Regions from separate parts of the Constrictibacter sp. MBR-5 genome, predicted to be linked through region 2. Evidence: predicted binding sites of a transcription regulator. Region 2 holds the regulator's gene; each other region holds the start of a gene.
The links. Region 2 encodes LexA, which represses DNA repair genes until DNA is damaged. Its sites were predicted from a motif close to ATGTTCTANTTTGGTTC; they were not measured.
Positions count from the first base shown of each region.

Region 1: ABIE65_RS13805 (Y-family DNA polymerase) is a predicted target of LexA. The motif match lies at 933-949, and genes of this name have one in related genera.
Region 3: ABIE65_RS01620 (putative DNA modification/repair radical SAM protein) is a predicted target of LexA. The motif match lies at 1,309-1,325, and genes of this name have one in related genera.

Region 1 is NZ_JBEPTK010000005.1:336,761-338,958, forward strand. It holds gene ABIE65_RS13795 (cobyric acid synthase) at 1-26, shown strand, start outside; gene ABIE65_RS13800 (inositol monophosphatase family protein) at 23-838, shown strand; gene ABIE65_RS13805 (Y-family DNA polymerase) at 969-2,198, shown strand, end outside.
Region 2 is NZ_JBEPTK010000004.1:369,715-371,912, reverse strand. It holds gene ABIE65_RS11835 (ComEC/Rec2 family competence protein) at 1-1,025, shown strand, start outside; gene lexA (transcriptional repressor LexA) at 1,019-1,723, opposite strand; gene pdhA (pyruvate dehydrogenase (acetyl-transferring) E1 component subunit alpha) at 2,104-2,198, shown strand, end outside.
Region 3 is NZ_JBEPTK010000001.1:344,668-346,865, reverse strand. It holds gene ABIE65_RS01625 (efflux RND transporter periplasmic adaptor subunit) at 1-1,014, opposite strand, end outside; gene ABIE65_RS01620 (putative DNA modification/repair radical SAM protein) at 1,355-2,198, shown strand, end outside.

The DNA.
Region 1 (2,198 bases), on a different contig from region 2:
CGAGCCGCGGGGAGAGCCCGACATGACCGGAACCCACCTGATCGAAGACGTCGCCGCGATCCTGCGCGAGGTGGCGGACGAGGCGATCCTGCCGCGCTTCCGCACGCTGGCGCAGGGCGATATCGAGGAGAAGGCGCCCGGCGACCTCGTCACCGTCGCCGACCGCGAGTCCGAGCGGCTGCTGACCGCGCGGCTGCCCGGCCTGCGCGCGGGCAGCCGCGTCGTCGGCGAGGAGGCCTGCGCGGCCGAGCCGGCGCTGCTGAAGACCGTCGGCGACGGCACGGTCTGGGTCGTCGACCCGGTCGACGGCACCGCCAACTTCGCCGCCGGGCGGGAGCCCTTCGCCGTCATGGTGGCACTGCTGCAGGCGGGCGAGACGGTGGCCGCCTGGATCCTCGAGCCGATCTCCGGCCGGCTCTGCGTGGCCGAGAAGGGGGCGGGGACCGCCATCGACGGCCGGCGCCTCGTCGCCGACCGCGCCGTTCCGGCACCGGACGCGCTGCGCGGCTCGGTGCTCACCCGCTACATGCCGCCCGATGTCGGCGGCGCGATCGACCGGCGCCTCTGCGGGCTGGGCGCCGTCACGCCGGCCTTCTACTGCGCCGGCGCCGAATATCCCTCCATCCTGACCGGCGACCGGCACTTCGCCCTGTTCTGGCGCTCGCTGCCCTGGGACCATGCGCCGGGCGCCCTGATCGTCGCCGAGGCCGGCGGCCGCGTCACCCGCTGGGACGGATCGCCCTATCGTCCGGCGGTCGACGGGCAGGGGCTGCTCGTGGCGCGCAACCCCGGTGTCTGGGACGCCGCGCACGCGGCCCTGCTGGCGCCGCAGCCTTAGAAGCAGGCCCGGGATGTGATTCGGGTTGTGGCAGGACGGTCGGTACGTGGGTCGTTGCAGCCGCGGACCTTGTTCGAGAAGCCGGCGTGAATTAGAACATAAAGGGAACATTGAACCGTCTGATCCGGCCATGCCACTCAAGAAACGCCCCTCCCGCCGCATCCTGTCCGTCTGGCTGCCTCTGCTGGAGATCGACCGGCTGCGGCAGGGCGCCGGAAAGGACGACGTCCGTCCGATCGTGCTGACGATGCCGGTCAACGGCCGTCCCGTGATCTCCGCGGCGGACACGGTGGCAGCGGCCGGCGGCGTGGTGCCCGGCATGCCGCTCGGCGATGCGCGCGCCCTGCTGCCCGAACTGCGGGCGGTCGATGCCGATCCGGCGGGGACCGCACGCGACCTGGAGCGTCTCGCCGACTGGTGCGGGCGCTACAGTCCCATCGTCGCGCTCGATGGTGCCGACGGCCTGCTGATCGACACCAGCGGCTGCGATCATCTGTTCGGCGGAGAGGCCGGGCTTTGTCGCGATCTTACCGGTCGTATCGCGGAATTCGGCCTTACCGTGCGCGCCGCTCTCGCCGACACGCCGGGCGCGGCCTGGGCGGTGGCGCGCTACGGCGCGGGAATGGCGCACGGGGAGGCGACGGTGGTGGCACCGGGAACGGCGCGGACGGCGCTGGAGCCGCTGCCGGTTTCCGCTCTGCGTCTCATGCAGCCTGTGGTCGAAGCGTTGACGCAGATCGGGCTGCGGCGGATCGGCGACCTTCTGCCGCTGCCGCGCGCGCCGCTGGCCCGGCGGTTCGGCGCGGACGTCGGACGGCGGCTCGACCTCGCCCTGGGCATTGCCTTCGAGCCGGTATCGCCCCGCTTGCCGGTGCCGCCCTGGCGCCTGCGCATGGCTTTTCCGGAACCCCTGGTCCGACCCGAGGACGCGGCGGCAGTGGCCCGGCGCCTCGTTCGGGCGCTGTGCGAGCGGCTTGAGCGCGAGCGACTCGGTGTGCGCGACCTGACGCTCGCCTTCTACCGGGCGGACGGCGGCGTTGTGCGCGCCACGCTCGGCACCGGACGGCCGTCGCGCGATCCCGGCCACCTGCTCGGCCTGCTGCGCGAGCCGCTGGCAGGGCTGGATCTCGGCTCGGTGCCCGGCCACGGCGCCGAGGCGGCTGTCCTGTCCGCCTCCAGGGTCGAGCCACTCTCGGCGCGTCAACTCGGTCTCACTGCGGAAACCACGGATTCCGGCGCGGAAGCCATGGCGGAACTGGTCGACCGACTGACGCACCGGCTCGGACCGCAGTCCGTGGTGCGTCCCGTCCTGCGCGAGAGCCACGTGCCGGAGCGGGCCGTCGCCAACCTTCCGCCGCTG
Region 2 (2,198 bases):
CGAGTTTCCAGCTTTCCTTCGCCGCCGTCGTCACGCTGGTGGCGGCATACGAGGCGCTGAAGCGGCGCCGCGAGCGGCGGGCGGCGGCAGGCCTGCCGCCGGCTTCGAGATGGCTGTCCTATCCGGGGGGCCTCATCTTCACGTCGGTGGTGGCGGCCGTGGCGACGGCGCCATTTGCGGCCTATCACTTTAATCAGGCGGCACTCTATTCGGTCGCGGCGAACCTCGTCGCTGTGCCTGTCACCGGCCTCTGGGTGATGCCGTGCGGGATCGTCGCGCTCCTCGCGATGCCGATCGGCCTAGAGGCCTTGCCGTTGCGGGCGATGGCGGTCGGGCTCGACGTGATCACCTGGGTGGCCAGGGAGACGGCCTCCTGGCCCGGATCGGCCCTGCGCGGCGTCATCATGCCACCGTCGGGGATGGCGGCGGTTGCGGTGGGCGGGCTCTGGCTGTGCCTCTGGCGCACGGGGTGGCGCCTCGCAGGTTTGCCGGCCGTGGTCGCCGGGCTCGCGATGGCGTCTTTGGCCGCGCCGCCCGATATCCTGCTATCCCAGGATGGGCGCCTCGTCGCGGTCCGCGATGCCGACACGCTGTTGCTCACGTCGCTTCGCGCCGCCGGCTTTGAGCGAGAGAATTGGATGCGGCAGACCGGAGCGGACGTTGCGGAGGCTTGGCCCGAACATGCGTCGGAGAGCGGGGCGATGCGTTGCGACATCACGGCCTGCCTCTACAGGCGGTCAGGCCGGACGGTCGCCTTCATCCGTCACGAGGATGCGATGGATACCGACTGTGTGAACGCGGATCTGGTCGTGCTTCTGGCACCGATCTCTTCACGCCTCGCGAAGCGACGGTGCAATGGCCCGCGGCTTCTGCGGCACCGCGACCTGCGTAGCGAAGGGGCCCACGCGATCTGGCTGAGCCCGGCGGGCGTCACGGTCGAAACCGTCCGGGGACGGCGCGGCGACCGGCCCTGGACGAAGACGGGTCAGGCGGGCGATCCGGACGCCAGCGCGGACGATCAGTAGCGGCGGAGCAGGGCGACCAGCCGTCCCTGCACCTGGACGCGATCGGGCGGGAAGATGCGGGTCTCGTACCGCGGATTCGCCGCCTCGAGCGCGATCGACCCTTTATGCCGCCGCAGGCGCTTCAGCGTGACCTCCTCCTGGTCGATCAGCGCAACGATGATCGTTCCGGGATCGGCAGTGTCGCATTCCTCGACGATGACGGTGTCGCCGTCGAAGATGCCGGCGTCGATCATCGAGTCGCCGGCGACCTCAAGCGCATAGTGCTTGCCGCGGCCAAGCATGCCGTGCGGGACGCCGACATAGCTCGTCGGGTCGCGGAGCGCCTCGATCGGCGTACCGGCGGCGATCCGCCCGTAGAGCGGAATCTCGCCCTCGTCGATCGACTTGGATGGCGTCCGCCGCTCACGGAACGGTCCCTGGATCAGCGTACCGCCGTCGGCGGGCGCCGGCACCGCCGTCGGCCCGGCACCCTTGCGCGCCGCAGAATCGGGCAGGCGCAACACTTCCAGCGCGCGGGCCCGGTGGGGAAGGCGTCGAATGAAGCCACGCTCTTCGAGGCCGGTGATCAGCCTGTGGATGCCCGACTTGGATTTCAGCGAGAGAGCTTCTTTCATCTCTTCGAAGGAGGGTGACACGCCGTCACGGGTCAGCCGGGCGTTGATGAAGAGAAGCAGCTCGGTCTGTTTCCTGGTCAGCATGCCTGCGGCTCCGGTCGTTCAGCAAAGAGCCCGAGGCGGAGAACTCGGACGGTCAGCCTAACGTCGTCGGTCTGATCGAGTTGCACCCTCGGCGGGAGAGGGCGCAACGCCTTACATTGCGCGGCAAGAACAAAACGACAACGATGTATGTTCTATTTTAGTTCCCCTTCTCCGTCAATACGAAACACCCGCGGGCGTGGGCTCGCTCACACGACCTGCAGAGGCGACGCATCGGTGGCGCCGCCCGCCCGCGCGGCGGGCGGTACGGAGCGCCTGCCGAGGCTCGGTTGAAACCTCCCGCAATTCGGGATACTTAGGATCTCAAAATAAGCTCATTCTGGAAGGCTACGCAGGCCGACATGCGCTTGCGGGGAGAGGCCATGGCACGAGCTACCACCGCCTCCGCCAGTCGCAAGACCCGCGCGGACAAGGACAGCGAAGACAAAGGTTCCGGCCGGAAGGGGGGGGCGGCCAA
Region 3 (2,198 bases), on a different contig from region 2:
GATGCCTTCGGTGATCGCCACCCGGCCCTCGCGCGTGTCGCCGGTGCGCACGAAACGGCGCTCGATCGGCCTGCCGGCCTCCGCCGCGGCACCGTCCTCGCCGACGACATAGACGCTGTCGCCGTAGAGACTGTAGGTCACGGCCGTCCGCGGCACCGTCACGACGGTCGCCGCGTCGCCCGCGACCACGGCGACGTTCGCGAACATGCCGGGCAGCAGGCGGCGGTCGGGATTCGCCAGTTCGGCCCGCACCAGGACGTTGCGCGTCTCCTCGTTCACGCGGGCATCGATGGAGTCGATCTGGCCCTTGAAGACGACCCCCGCATAGGCGTCGACCGTCACCTCGACGGTCTGGCCGGTGCGCAGCATGTCGAACTGCTGCTCCGGGATCGGGAAGTCGGCATAGATCGGGTCGAGCTGCTGCAGCGTCACCATCGTGGTGCCGGGCGAGACGTAGGCGCCCAGGTCGACGACCCGGATGCCGAGGCGGCCGGGGAAGGGCGCCTTGATCACCTTCTGCGCGATCAGCGCCCGCGTCCGGTCGATCGTCGCGGCCGCGACGTCGCGGTTTGACTGTGCGGTGTCGAACGCGGTCTTGCTGGTGTTGCCGCGGCCAAGCAGCTCGCGCTGCCGCGACAGGTTCAGTTCGGCGTTGCGCAGCTCCGCCTGACCCGCCTTCAGGTCCGCCTGTTCGATGGAATCGTCGATCTGGACCAGGACCGCGCCGCGCTCGACGGTGCTGCCCGATTCGAACCGGATCGCCGAGACGAGGCCCGACACCTGGGGGGCCACGTCGATCCCGCGGATGGCGCGCAGGCTGCCGATCGCCGGGAGCCGGGTCTGCCACTGCTCCTGCCGTGCGGGTTCGGCGGTGACGGTCACCAGCGGCTGCGGTGCGCCGGTGATGAAGCCGCGGACCATCTCCGGCTTCATGACGAACTGGAACCAGGCAAAGCCGCCGATCAGCGCAGCCAGCACGACTGCCGCTACGACGAGGATTGCTGCGCGCTTCATGGACGGACCCACCTGACGATCAGTGTCCTCCCGCACCGGGGAGGGGATGGAGCATTCCCGCTGCGGCTCCGCATCGGGCGTAACAAAGCCGCAACGACCGCCGGGGGCGGAGCGTGACGGCCTAAGCACTAAGTATCGGGCGACCCTAACACTTCGTTGCCGCCGAGTCGGCTCCCGTCGATCAATACCCTCTGCCACGCCCGCGCACGCCCCGCCAACAATGGGGATCAGGCGCGCGCGTTCACATGACGTTGATCGGCAACACGGCCTTGCCGCGACGGCGGCGACGAACTAGAACATATAGGGAACATGACGGGCAAGCGCGACGCGTGGACGGACCATGGACCTGAAGGACAAGCTCGCCATCCTCGCCGACGCGGCGAAATACGATGCGTCCTGCGCCTCGGGTGGCAAGGGCAAGCGGGGTGCGGCGCCGACCGACGCTGGGGCGGGGATGGGCATCTGCCACAGCTACGCGCCCGACGGCCGCTGCATCTCGTTGCTGAAGATCCTGCTCACCAATTTTTGCGTCTTCGACTGCGCCTATTGCGTGAACCGCGTTTCCAGCAACGTGCCGCGGGCGCGCTTCACGGTTGCGGAGGTCGTCCGGCTGACGCTGGGCTTTCACGCCCGCAACTATATCGAGGGCCTGTTCCTGAGCTCCGGGATCATCCGCGACGCCGACTACACGATGGAGCGGATGGTGGCGGTGGCGCGCGCATTGCGCGAGGAGCACGGCTTTCGCGGCTACATCCACCTGAAGACCATTCCCGAAGCGTCGGAGGAGCTGATCGCCGAGGCGGGGCGGCTCGCCGACCGGCTGAGCATCAACGTCGAACTGCCGACGGCGGCGGCGCTGCGCCATCTGGCGCCGGAGAAGGACGAGAGCGTCATCCGGCGGAGCATGGGGCGCATGCGCCTGCGCATCGACGCGGCCCGCGAGGAGCGGCGCCCGGCGAGTTTCGCCCCGGCCGGCCAGTCGACGCAGATGATCGTCGGCGCCGATGCGGCGACCGACGCCACCATCCTGGGGACCAGTGCCAAGCTGTACGGGTCCTACGGGCTGCGGCGGGTCTATTACTCGGCGTTCAGCCCGATCCCCGACGCCAGCCGGACGCTGCCGTCGCGGCCGGCGCCGCTGCTGCGCGAGCACCGGCTCTATCAGGCCGACTGGCTGTTCCGCT